DNA from 3 places in the Paraburkholderia sp. CNPSo 3076 genome. Region 2 is predicted to be linked to each of the others. Evidence: riboswitches for the same ligand, from Rfam matches in the RefSeq annotation. Region 2 holds a riboswitch; each other region holds the start of a gene.
The links. Region 2 has a riboswitch for cobalamin ahead of M3A49_RS24815 (TonB-dependent receptor domain-containing protein). Riboswitches for the same ligand answer to the same signal wherever they lie in the genome.
Positions count from the first base shown of each region.

Region 1 (4,274 bases), on a different contig from region 2:
CCCGCGAGCGAGTACACGTGCTGCGGGCCGAGCGTGCGCGCGATCGCCAGCGCATCGCCGGTGCCGCCGAGCAGCAGGATGCGCGCCGTCACGGCTTGACGGCCTCGTAAAGCGTGACAGGCAAGGCCTGACGCCAGGTATCGAAGCCGCCCAGCGGCTGCGCCTCGCCGATGCCGATGCGCGTGAGCGTGCCGCCGTGCTGCGCGCGCCATGCCACGAGTGCCGCTTCGCTCTGCAATGTCACCGCGTTCGCGACGAGCCGCCCGCCGCTCGCTAGCGCCGCCCAGCACGCGGCCAGCACGCCGGGTACGGTCACGCCGCCGCCGATGAAGACCGCGTCGGGCGCGGCAAGTCCTGCGAGCGCGTCGGGCGCGCGGCCCGCGACGAGTTGCAAACCCGGTACGCCCAACGCCGCGCGATTGTGCTCGATGAAACGTTGACGCTCGGCGTGCGCCTCGATCGCGATCGCGCGGCAAGCGGCGTGCGAGCGCATCCACTCGATGCCGATCGAGCCGCTGCCCGCGCCCACGTCCCAAAGCAGCGCGCCGGGCGTCGGCGCGAGACGTGCGAGCGTGAGTGCGCGCACGTCGCGCTTCGTGATCTGACCATCGTGGCGGTAGGCGTCGTCGGGAAGGCCGGGCGTGAGCGTCCAGCCGCGCGCGGGCGTCTGCACACTATCGCTTTCGCATTCGAACGCGACCAGATTGAGTGCCGCGGCTTCTTCGACGTGCCACGCATCGGCGCGGCCTTCAATGCGGCGCTCGAGCGGGCCGCCCAGATGCTCGAATACGGCAAGACGCGTGGCGCCGAAGCCCGCTGCGGCGAGCAACGCGGCAAGCGCCGCGGGCGTGCGCCCATCCGCGCTCAACGCGAGCACGCGCGAGCGCGCGTAGAGATGGCGGCGCAGCGCATCGAGCGGACGGCCGACGAGCGAGACCATCGCCGTATCCTGCAACGCCCACCCCCTGCGCGCCGCCGCGAGCGAGAGCGACGACGGCGCGGGCAGCACGCGCATTTCACCGGGCGCCACGCGGCGCGCGAGCGTCGCGCCCACGCCGAACAGCATGGGGTCGCCGCTCGCAAGCACGCATACGGACAGATTCGACTCGCGGTACGCAAGCAGCGCCTCCACGCTGAACGGCTGCGGCCACGCTTCGCGCCGCGCACGCACGCGCGAGGGCAGCATCGCGAGATGGCGCTCGCCGCCCGTCACGATGGCCGCGTCGAACAGCGCGCGCCGCGCGTCGCGCCCGAGCCCCGCGTAGCCATCGTCGCCGATGCCCACCACCGTCAGCCATGCCTGCGTGCCCTGCATTCGCTCTCCCACCGTTGCCTGTTTCTCTAGACCGCCACGGGCCCGCAGCCCGATCGTGGGGCGAAGCACGCGTGAAAACGGGCATAATACCGTGTCCGCCGGCGCCGTTAAGGCAACTTTGCATGGGACCGGAGTAAGGGAACACAGCAAGCTGTGGCCGCCCCCGCGACTGTGAGCAGCGAGACCGCATCCACCCGAGCCACTGGTATTACCGGGAAGGCCGACGCGGTCGACGACCTGCGAGCCAGGAGACCTGCCGGCCGAATGTTCGCGCGAACCCATATCGGGCGGGGTGTACCGATATCGCTGCCGTTTCCCGCCTGGCGCGCGGGCAGCGCGCTGCTGCCGCGCAATGCTTACCCGGTATTCCCTTGAAACACGAAACGAAACCCGTCTCGCCCGCTGCTGCATTGGCCGTGCTCCGCCCCTCGGCGTGCCCGGGGCTCGTGCGCATAGTCGCGGCGCGCGACGGCGGCCTGTGCCGCATCCGTCTGCCTGGCGGCGTGCTGAGCGCCGCGCGGGCACGCGCCCTCGCCGACGCCGCGTCGACGCATGCGAGCGGCGTGCTCGAACTGACCAATCGCGCGAACGTGCAGATTCGCGGCGTGCGTGCAGGCGAGGACGCGGCGTTGAGCGCCACGCTGATCGACGCGGGCCTCGGCCCCGCCGGCGTCGACGCCGCGAGCCCGGTCGAGCGCGCGTGCACCGCCGACGAACTGCGCAACGTGATGCTGAGCCCGCTCGCGGGCCTCGACCCGAATGCGTTGTGCGACACGACGGCACTCACCGCCGCGCTCATCGACATGATGCAGCGCGAGCCGCGTTTCGCCGCGCTCTCGCCCAAGTTCGCGCTGCAACTGGACGGCGGCGAACGTGTGGCGATGCTCGAGCATCCGCACGACATCTGGCTCGCCGCGCTGCCGCATGGCGCGACGGTGCGCTTCGCGGTGGGCTTCGCGGGTTGCCCCACGGCGCGGCCAGTCGGCACGCTCGCCGCCGAAGACGTTTGCGCATCGATGCGCGCGCTGCTGCATGCGTTCCTCGATCTCGCCGGAGTGGACGCAACACGCATGCGCGACGTGCTGTCCGCTCACTCGCTCGACGCGCTGCTGCAGCGCGCGCAACAGCATGGCGAATGCGCGCTGATGCGTGACGACGCCGCCCTGCACGCATGGCGCCGCGCGGCGAGTCCCGCCGACTTGCGCCTCGGCGCACACGCGCTGCGCAGCGACGGCAGCGGCTATGTGGGCGCGCAGCCCGCGCTCGGCCGTATCGACGCGCAAACGCTGCGCGCGCTAGCCGCACTCGCTGAAGACTCAGGCGATGCGACGCTGCGCGTGACGCCATGGCAAGGCGTGCTGCTGCCCAACGTGCCCGCGCACGCCATGCCCGCCGCGCTCGAACGCCTGCACGCGCTCGGCCTCATCGTCTCGCGCGCCAACCCGCTTGCACGCCTGATCGCGTGCACGGGCTCGACGGGATGCGCAAAAAGCCACGCGGACACGAAAGCCGACGCACAGCGCCTCGCCGCCCTGCTGCCGCCCGGCGCCGAAGCCCACCTGAGCGGCTGCGAGCGCTCCTGCGCGGCCGCGCATTGCGCGCCGTTCACGTTGCTCGCCAGCGCACCGGACCACTATGACCTGTACCAGCGCGACGATACGCAAAGCGGCTTCGGCCAGCTCGTCGCGCGCAACCTGACGATCGAAGCCGCTGCGCTGGCACTCGCGCAGCAGCCCCGGAGTACCCAAGATGTCTGATTACATCCGCGACGGCCAGGCGATCTATCGCAAGTCGTTCGCGACGATCCGCGCCGAAGCCGACCTCTCGCGCATTCCCGTCGACCTCGAAAAACTCGCCGTGCGCGTGATTCACGCCTGCGGCATGGTCGACGTGGCCGCCGACCTCGCGTTTTCCGCAGGCGCGGGCACGGCGGGCCGCAACGCGCTCGCGGGCGGCGCGCCGATTCTCTGTGACGCGAAAATGGTCGCCAATGGCGTGACGCGCGCGCGCCTGCCCGCGAACAACGCCGTGATCTGCACGCTCGACGATCCCGCCGTACCGGATCTCGCGCGCGAGATCGGCAACACGCGCTCGGCAGCCGCGCTCGAACTGTGGCGGCCGCACCTTGCAGGCAGCGTCGTTGCGATCGGCAATGCGCCTACCGCGCTCTTTTATCTGCTCGACATGATCGCCGCCGGCGCACCGCGCCCCGCGCTGATCCTCGGCTTTCCCGTGGGCTTCGTCGGCGCGGCCGAGTCCAAGGCGCAGCTCACAGCCGAAAGTCATGGCGTGCCCTTCGTCGTCGTGCACGGCCGCCGCGGCGGCAGCGCGATGGCCGCCGCCGCCGTCAACGCACTCGCTTCGGAGACCGAATAAATGATCCGCAAAGGACGTCTGCACGGCATTGGCGTCGGCCCCGGCGACCCCGAACTGCTCACGCTCAAGGCGCTGCGCCTGCTCAAGGCCGCGCCCGTAGTCGCGTATTTCGTCGCGAAGGGCAAGAAAGGCAATGCGTTCGGCATTGTCGAGGGCCATCTCGAAGCGGAGCAGGAACGCCTGCCGCTCGTGTACCCCGTCACGACCGAAGCGCTCGAACCGCCGCTCTCGTATGAAGCGATCATCGCCGACTTCTACGACGGCGCGGCGCAAACGCTTTCGCGCCATCTCGACGCCGGACGCGACGTGGCCGTGATCTGCGAAGGCGATCCGTTCTTCTACGGCTCGTACATGTATCTGCACGATCGGCTCGCCGCGCGCTACGAGGCCGAAGTCGTGCCGGGCGTGTGCTCGATGCTGGGCGGCGCGGCGGTGCTCGGCGTGCCGCTCGTCTACCGCAACCAGAGCCTCGCCGTCCTCTCCGGGGTGCTGCCCGAAGACGAATTGCGCCGGCGCCTGGCCGACGCTGACGCCGCCGTGATCATGAAACTGGGCCGCAACTTCGACAAGGTGCGCCGCGTGC
Region 1 is NZ_JAPMAL010000010.1:95,886-100,159, forward strand. Features, by position in the region: gene M3A49_RS13565 (cobalt-precorrin-6A reductase) at 1-92, opposite strand, end outside; gene cbiE (precorrin-6y C5,15-methyltransferase (decarboxylating) subunit CbiE) at 89-1,315, opposite strand; cobalamin riboswitch at 1,398-1,591, shown strand; gene cobG (precorrin-3B synthase) at 1,687-3,072, shown strand; gene M3A49_RS13580 (precorrin-8X methylmutase) at 3,065-3,691, shown strand; gene M3A49_RS13585 (precorrin-2 C(20)-methyltransferase) at 3,692-4,274, shown strand, end outside.
Region 1: it holds a riboswitch for cobalamin, as region 2 does, so the genes downstream of both, cobG (precorrin-3B synthase) here and M3A49_RS24815 (TonB-dependent receptor domain-containing protein) in region 2, are expected to answer to the same signal.

Region 2 (4,274 bases):
GCCGAGGTGCTACTCGAAACGCGCTTCCCATACCTGAGCGCCGGCCAGCGCCGCGTCGTGCTGAAGACGACCGAAGTCGCCTCGGGCTATCCGGTCATGGACGACGCCGAAGGCTGGGGCCGTCTGAACATGTTTAGTGCCGCAGATGGTTATGGCACGTTCAACGGCAACGTGATCGTGGCGATGGACGCAACCCAGGGCGGGTTCAATGCCGCCGACAGCTGGCGCAACGACATCGCCGGCTCGGGCAAGCTCACGCTGCAGGGCAGCGGCACGCTCACGCTCGCGGGCAACAACAGTTACACGGGCGGCTCGCAGGTGAGCGGCGGCGTGCTCTGCGCAGCGTCGACCACGGCCTTCGGCAACGGCGACGTGTACGTCGGGTCCGGCGGCGGCGTGACCGTGGCGACGAGCGCGCCGTTGACGGTGACGGGCAAATACACGCAACTCGATGGCACGACGCTCGAACTCGACATCGACGGCAACGGCGGCGGACGCCTGCGCGTGGGCGGCCAGCTCACGGTGGCGGGCGGCACGCTGCATGTGAAGTTCGTGAACGGCTATACGCCGAGAGCGGGCGACTCGATCGACGTGATCGACGGCAGCGGCGCATCGGTGAAATTCGCGACGGTCACGGTGGATGGCTTCAAGGCCACCCCCGTTTATTCTTCGACCGGCGTTGCAGTGAAGCTTTCGGCTTCGTGATCTAGCCACGCGGTAAAACGGCCCCGAATCGCAAGGGTTCGGGGCCGCTTTGTGTGTGCGTCAGAAGCGATGCCGGATGCCCGCCGCCACGAGCACCTGGTTGCGGCCGCCCGACGGGTCGCAGGTGTTGATCATCGCGAACGCACCGGACGACGCGCGCTGATAGATCGCCTCGGTATACACGTCCGTGCGCTTCGACAGCTGATAGTCGGCCTGCAGCGCGCCTTGATGCCAATGCGCGGAGGTCGCGCCCGTATAGGCATACATGCCCGCCAGCGAGAACGCGGGCGTGACCTGCCAAAGCGCGTTCACTTCGTAGTTGCTGAAGGCGATCGAAGGCAGCGGCGCGCCGCCGTCGGCCTCGCTCACGCCGGTATGAATGGAACGTGACCAGGCCGCGCCGAGCGTCACGTCGCCGAGCACGTAGCTCATGCCCGCGCCGATGGTGTCTTCGCGCTGCACCGCGACCTCGGTCGGCACGAGGCCCGCGCCCGGCAGCACCGACGTATCGTACGCACCGACCGAAGAGGCGCCGCGTCCGTCGATGTGCATCCATGCCACGCCGGCGCTGAACGGGCCGCCCTCGTAATGCGCGCCGAAGCCGTAGGCGCGGTTCTGCGCGAAGCGGCCCGCCGCGTTTGAAAACGCGTACATCGCGCCGGCGCTGAAACCACCGTACGTGGCGCTCGCGAACTTCACGGCGTTCGAGGCGAGCCACGAATTGTTGGCGTTGTCGTTGTCGAACGGATGCGCGAATGCCGTCCCGCCCGCACCGCCCGTCAGAGTGAACGGGGCGAAGTAGTCGTGCATCGTGTCGTACTGGCGGCCCAGCGTGATCGTGCCAAATCGTTCGGATTGCAAACCGACGTAGAACGGATGGTCGTTGAAGGCTTCGCCAGACGTGACCGAGAAGCCGCGCTCGAGGCGAAAGATCGCGGCGTTGCCGCCGCCGAGATCCTCGCTGCCCTGCAGGCCCCAAAAACTGCCGTCGATAAGGCCCGAGCCTGCGCGATACTGGGTGTGGCCGCCAACGTCGCTGAAATAGTCGACGCTAGCGTCGATCTCACCGTACAACGTGACCTGCTGCGCCGAGGCGCCAGCGCCTGTGAATGCCAAAGCCGCGCCACCAAGGACGGCCAGAATGTGCGTGTTCATGAGTCTTCTTGTTTGTGCTTGTAAAGAATGCATGGACGAGCGCCGTCAGCCCTCGCTCGATGCGGCGAGGTGCTCCGACGTCGTCGTTAATCCGTCAATATCCAGCGTGCTTTTGAACAGCGAACGCATGGCGGTCCGTGAGCGGTCTATCGCCGCATCGGGGCCAGTGGTGGCGACCGGATTGGGCCGCCTTTCTAAGGTAGGAGGGTGTGCATTGACGGCTCCTTGGTTTACGCGCCCTGGAACGAGTCGTGAAATAAACGCAGCGAGGTCTGACTTCTGGCTCGATTGACAGCCAGTCACAGTGGCGCGACCGCGCCGGATTCCCACCGGCTTCCCTGCTGCATTTCGCTCGTGCAGCGCCTACGCGCGAAAAACAGCTGCAAGGATAGCGTAAGTTTCGGGAGTGGCCAAACCGGGTGTTTTCGCCACACGACATTCGTCAAAGGTTGACGAGGCTAATGCGCGGCCATTACCCTTGCGCGCTGATGGTTCCCGGCGACGGGATCAAAAGGGAACGCAGTGCAAGACTGCGGCTGCCCCCGCAACTGTAAGCGGCGAGTCCATGCCAGAGCGTGCCACTGGGAAACCGGGAAGGCCGGCAACGGATGTCGACCCGCGAGCCAGGAGACCTGCCATCAGCCGAGTCCAGCAGCCGCAGCGGGCGGGGATCCCCGATGCGCAAGCACCGCCCACGCGGCGATCGCCCGTTGCACGGACAGCCCGTATTTCAGGAGCTGTTTCCAGCCACCGCATCATGAAGTTTCGCCAATTCGTATTGACCTCCGCTGCGCTCGCCTGTGCGTGGCAATCCGCGCATGCCGACGCCGCTGCCGACGCCGCCGACGCATCGTCCACCCAGACGCAGCAGCAAGCCGGCGGCGACACCACGCTGCCCAATATCCTCGTCGTGGGCGACACGCAGCATCTGCCGCAATCGTTCGACCAGCGCTACGCGACCACCCAGGTGCTCACTCGCGAAGACCTCGACCGCGTCTCCCCCGTCGACCCCGGCATCGCGCAGGCGCTCGCCACGCTGCCGGGTGTCACCGTCTCGCAGACCGGCGGCCCGGGGTCGTACACGGGGGTGAGCATCCGCGGCTCGTCGGCTGACCAGGTGGCCGTGTTCATCGACGGTATACGCGTGGGCTCCGTCACCACGGGCACGGCCGAATGGGCCGATCTGGCGACCGCCTCGTTCGACCGCGTCGAGGTGATCTCGGGGCCCGCGGCCGCCTCGTTCGGCGCGGATGCCGTGGGCGGCGTCGTGCAGCTCTTCACGCGCCATGCGTCGAACCAGCCGAACCAGACCACCGTCTCGTTCGGCGGCGGCTCGAACAAGACCTTCGACACGCAGGTGCGCACCTCGGGCACGATCGGCTCGACAGGGCCGCTTTCCGCGTTGAGCGGCCTCACCTACTCGCTGGGCCTGCACGACTACAATACGGCGGGCATCGACGCGACGCAGCCTTGGGCTTACGGCCACGAAGACGGCCGCAACCCGTACCACGCGCAGAACCTGGACGCGCGCCTCGGCTACGCGCACGACAGGTGGTCGATCTCGACCTTCGCGCTCTACCACCGCTCCGATCTCTCGTACGACAACGCGGGAGGCAACGACCGCCAGCGCGACACCCAGCTCACGACCGGCATCGCGTTCCACCTCGACATCACACCGACCACGCAGTTCGACCAGTCCGTGGGCTACGGGACGGACCGTCAGTTCCTCTATTCGAACGACCCGACTATCCCGACCGACGAGATCGACTCGACGCGCTTTTCCACTACCACGTCGATGACGCATCAGGAAAGGGGCCACACGCTCTTCGGCATGCCGCTCGACGGCGAGACCAAGCTCGCCTACGACTACACGCGCGAGATGGCATTCCTGCCGGTGGATGTGCCGGGCGGCCTGCCCGCGCGCAACGATTCGGCCGTGTCGATGCATCAGTCCACCACGCTCGGACCCGTCACGCTGTTTCTGGCGGGGCGACACGAAATCGTGCAAGGGCGATCGGTGAATACGGGCAACGTCGCGCTTTCGTGGGCGGTCACGCCGGTCTATACGGCGCGCGTTTCGTACGGCAATGCGTTCCGCCTGCCGACGTTCAACGACCTTTACTATCCGGGCTACTCGAACCCCAACCTGCTGCCCGAGCGCAGCGACTCGGTCGAAGCCGCGCTCGATGCCACCACGTCGATCGGCACGTTCACCGCAGCCGTGTACGACACGCGCGTGCACGATCTCATCACGTACAACTCGCAGACTTTCCTGCCCGTGAACGTGGGCCGCGCGCACATACAGGGGCTCGACCTCTCGTACAAGGGCACGCTCGGCAAGTCCACGCCGGTGAGCCTCACGGTGGGGATTCTGAATCCACAGGACGTGACCGACCAGACCTGGCTCAATCGCC
Region 2 is NZ_JAPMAL010000022.1:8,686-12,959, forward strand. Features, by position in the region: gene M3A49_RS24805 (acid phosphatase) at 1-705, shown strand, start outside; gene M3A49_RS24810 (porin) at 766-1,860, opposite strand; cobalamin riboswitch at 2,108-2,259, opposite strand; cobalamin riboswitch at 2,333-2,515, shown strand; gene M3A49_RS24815 (TonB-dependent receptor domain-containing protein) at 2,618-4,274, shown strand, end outside.

Region 3 (4,274 bases), on a different contig from region 2:
TTCACTCATCGGATAGTTCGCGAGCACGAGCGCGAGCTTCTTCTCTGCGTTCGGCAAGCTGCGCAAACGACACCACCGGCGCGCCAGTTCGGCGACGAACGCCACGCGTTCGACATCGGGCTGATAGCGCACGACATCGACCTGCGTCTCCTTGCAGTGGTACGCGAGGCCCTTGAAGCTGATCGCGCGCGTAATCACGCGGCCATCCACTTCGGGCAGCGCGATATGCATGGCGATGTCGCGCGAATTCAGGCCGTGATTGTCCTTCACCCAGTCTTCGCGATTGCCGCCGCTCAGGATCACCTGGAGCACAGGCGCATCGCCGGCCAGCGCGATCGGTTCGGGGTCGTCGAGCGACGAAGCTGCGAATGCGGTGGTATTCAGCACGAGTGAGACGTCGTGCTCGGCCGCCAGTTGATCGAGTACGTCGCGGCTCAAGGTGTCCTTGAGCGACGTGATCGCAAGCGGCAGCGGGTTCATGCCGCGCGCGAGCAGCGCGGCGATGAGGGCATCGAACGCGGCGGTGTTCGCCGCCTGCAGATGCGCCTTGTAAAACAGCAGCGCGACGACCGGCGCGCCGGGTTGCCAGCGCGCGCGCCATTCGTCGATGGTCGCGACGTCGCGCTGCGGGCAATAGAGCGCGGCGGCGGGGAGCGCGACGGGCGGCGCAGGCTCGCTGCCCCAGTCGAATGCCCGCCACGCGAGCCCACGCAGGAACGATTCGGCGTTGGCCGCGCCGCCTTCGCGCAGATAACGCCACAGCAAGCGGCAAAACTCGGGCTCGGCGCGGCTCTTCGCGATGAGATTGGGGTCTTCCTGCAAGTCGCCGGAAAACATCGCGAGCAGTTGCCCGCGGCGCTCGGCGAGCGAGACGACCTGCTCGATGCCATAAGGCCAGTATGTTTCGCCGCCCAGATGATCGACCACCACCACGCGCGCGTGCTGCAGGACGTCTTCGACGTAGAAGTCCACCGACGCGGGCTGGCGCAGATACGTGACGTTCGCGAGCCGCACGCTGGGAAAACCTGCGGGCAAGCGCGGCACGACGCTCGCCAGCAGCGCGAGCGTCGTGTCCGCCGAACTGAGCACGACGATCTCGGCGGGCTGCTGGTCGATACGGATAACGCCCTGCGTGTCGTCGACGAAACCGCCGGGCGTGGTGCGCAGCAAATGCATGGGACGGCCTCGTCTAGCTCGGCACGTTCACTTCGCGGCCGCGGTCTGCACGTTCGCCAATGCGGCGTCGAAGGCCGCTTGCAGCGTCGCGCCATCGAGGTCCTCGCCGATCAGCACGAAGCGGCTCGCCAGCGGCTGCGCCGCGCTTTCCCGCGTGTTCCAGCGGCGGTCGAAATAGCTGTCGAAGCGGCGGCCCACGCCTTGAATCACGAGGCGCATCGGCGCGCCCGGCAACGCGGCAAAGCCCTTCACGCGATAGATCGTGTGCGCATCGACGAGTTGTTGCAGCGCCTCGATCACGGTCTCGCGCGAAGCGGCATTGCCTGACACCACAACCGAGTCGAACTCGTCATGGTGATGATCGGGATCGTCGGCGGAACCGTGATGGTCGTGCCGCAGATGAATGCTCTCCTCGGAGGCCGCCTCGACCCCTAGCAGCGTATGCAGATCGAGCTTGCCGTGCTGCGCGCGCACGATCTTCACCTGCGGCGGCAGCTCTTCGCGCAGCTCGGCGATGAGCGCGTCCTGGCCCGCCTCGTCGAGCAGATCGGTCTTGTTGAGAATGACGAGGTCGGCGGCCGAAAGCTGGTCTTCGAACAGCTCATGCAGCGGCGATTCGTGATCGAGATTCGGGTCGGCGCGGCGCTGCGCGTTGACGGCCTGCGGATTTTCGGCAAACTGGCCGCTCGCGGCGGCGGGGCCGTCCACCACGGTCACGACCGCATCGACGGTGAACGCGTTGCGGATCGACGGCCAGTTGAACGCCTGCACGAGCGGCTTGGGCAGCGCGAGACCCGAGGTTTCGATCAGCACGTGATCGACATCGCCGCGGCGTTCGAGCAGTTTCTCCATCACGGGGAAGAACTCTTCCTGCACGGTGCAGCAGAGGCAGCCGTTCGCGAGTTCGTAGAGCTGGCCTTCGGTTTCGTTGCCGTTTTCGTCGCAGCCAATGCCGCAGCCACGCAGAATTTCGCCGTCGATACCGAGTTCGCCGAATTCGTTGACGATGACCGCGACGCGCAGGCCGCCCGCGTGCTGAAGAATGTGACGCAGCAGCGTGGTTTTACCGCTGCCGAGAAAGCCCGTCACGATCGTGACCGGAATCTTGCGCATTTGCATGAAGTGCTCCTTCGGCGCCAGGCCGGATCGAGGGGCATGGTGCGTCGCGCCTGCCGTTCGTGCGGGTGTCGTGTTGCGCTCACGCGCGTATCCGTGGAGACGCTGTCACGCGTAACGATTCAACAACCTGCAGGGGACGAACGACCAGAAACGCACCCGGGCCACGCCCGGCTGACGCATGAAAATCACGGATCCGGCACCGCATCCCCGCAGCGCGAATCCCACGTATCTGGCCGGTATCCGGACTGACGAGACACCGCTTCGCCTTCCCGCGCGAGCGGCCTTGCGGCCGGCTTGCACAGTGGCGTGGACTGCGTAAAGCATGGAAGCGGTTTGCGGCATTCGTGCGAACGCCGCGCTCGTTGTACCGTTGCGGGTGCAGTTCAGGTTGGCCATGCCCGAGGCGGGATGGCTCCCTGATTCCCGTTTAACTGCGCGCGCATTATGAGTCGCGCACGCGAGCACCAGAGTGCGTGCGAGTGTAGGCGCGGGGGGCCTGCGCGTCAAGGAAGGCGTGGGAAGCCGCAAACGCGTGTGCTATCGTAGCGCGCATCCGGCGCCGGCCGGAACGCGACTCTTTTGCTCGTTTTGCCTCTGCGATCAGCCTTCGATCGACGCTCTCGCCGTGAATCCTGCCGAAAATCGCGCCTCGCGCGCAGCCTCATTCGAAGCCACGCTGGAACCCACGCAGCGCGTGCCGCCGCTCGCGCTCGGCATCGGCTGCCGGCGCGGCGTGACGCTCGCGCAGATCGATGCCGCGGTGCGCGCCGCGCTCGGCGCGTGGCCGCTCGACAGCGTAACGGCTGTGGCAACGCTCGACGCCAAAGCCGGCGAACCCGCCTTGCAAGCGTTTTGCGCCGCACATGCGCTGCCGCTGCAAACGTACACGCGCGAGCAACTCGCCGCGACGCCCACACTGGCGGCGCCCTCCGCAGCCGCGCAAGCGCAGTTCGGCGTGGACGGCGTGTGCGAACCCTGCGCGCGTCTTGCAGCGGGCGGCGCTCCGCTCGTGCGCGGCAAGCTGGCGCTCGACGGTGTGACGGTCGCAATCGCAGGCTTTCTGCCAAACCACGCAAACGCGGACGCGAAGGCGCCGCAACCAACCCACTCCCGACGATGAAAACCGATCCCGAATCGCACCAACGCATGACGCAACGCCGCCGCGAAGGCCACGAGAAGAAGCAGGCCGCCGCGACGCGCGAAAAGGGCCTGCTGATCGTCAACACCGGCAACGGCAAGGGCAAGAGCACGGCCGCGTTCGGCATGGCGGTGCGCATGCTCGGCCACGGCATGAAGCTTGGCGTCGTGCAGTTCATCAAGGGCGCGCTGCACACGGCCGAACGTGATTTTCTCGGCAGCGTTGCGCACTGCGATTTCGTGACGATGGGCGACGGCTACACCTGGAACACGCAGAATCGCGACGGCGACATCGCCACCGCGCGCAAGGGCTGGGACGAAGCGAAGCGCATGATCGAGAGCGGCGAGTACGCCATGGTGATCCTCGACGAACTCAACACGGTGCTCAAATACGAGTACCTGCCGCTCGACGAAGTGCTCGGTGTGATCGCGTCGCGCGCGCCGCACGTGCACGTCGTCGTGACGGGCCGCCATGCGCCCGACGCCCTGATCGAAGCGGCCGACCTCGTCACGGAAATGCGCCTCGTGAAGCATCCGTATCGCGAGCAAGGCGTGAAAGCGCAAAAGGGCGTGGAGTTTTAAGCGCATGAGCGCAACCTTTGCCTGCCCCGCGCTCTTCATCAGCGCGCCCGCTTCGGGCCAGGGCAAGACCACGCTCACCGCTGGCCTCGCGCGCCTGCACCGGCGCGCGGGCCGACGCGTGCGCGTCTTCAAGACCGGGCCGGATTTTCTCGACCCGATGATCCTCGCACGCGCGAGCGGCGCGCCGGTGCTCTCGCTCGACCTGTGGATGGTGGGCAAAGAGGCGTGCCGCGCCCTGCTCGCGCAGGCCGCGCGCGAAG
Region 3 is NZ_JAPMAL010000010.1:109,081-113,354, forward strand. Features, by position in the region: gene cobN (cobaltochelatase subunit CobN) at 1-1,176, opposite strand, end outside; gene cobW (cobalamin biosynthesis protein CobW) at 1,204-2,295, opposite strand; cobalamin riboswitch at 2,509-2,779, opposite strand; gene M3A49_RS13625 (cobalamin biosynthesis protein) at 2,765-3,415, shown strand; gene cobO (cob(I)yrinic acid a,c-diamide adenosyltransferase) at 3,412-4,014, shown strand; gene M3A49_RS13635 (cobyrinate a,c-diamide synthase) at 4,019-4,274, shown strand, end outside.
Region 3: it holds a riboswitch for cobalamin, as region 2 does, so the genes downstream of both, cobW (cobalamin biosynthesis protein CobW) here and M3A49_RS24815 (TonB-dependent receptor domain-containing protein) in region 2, are expected to answer to the same signal.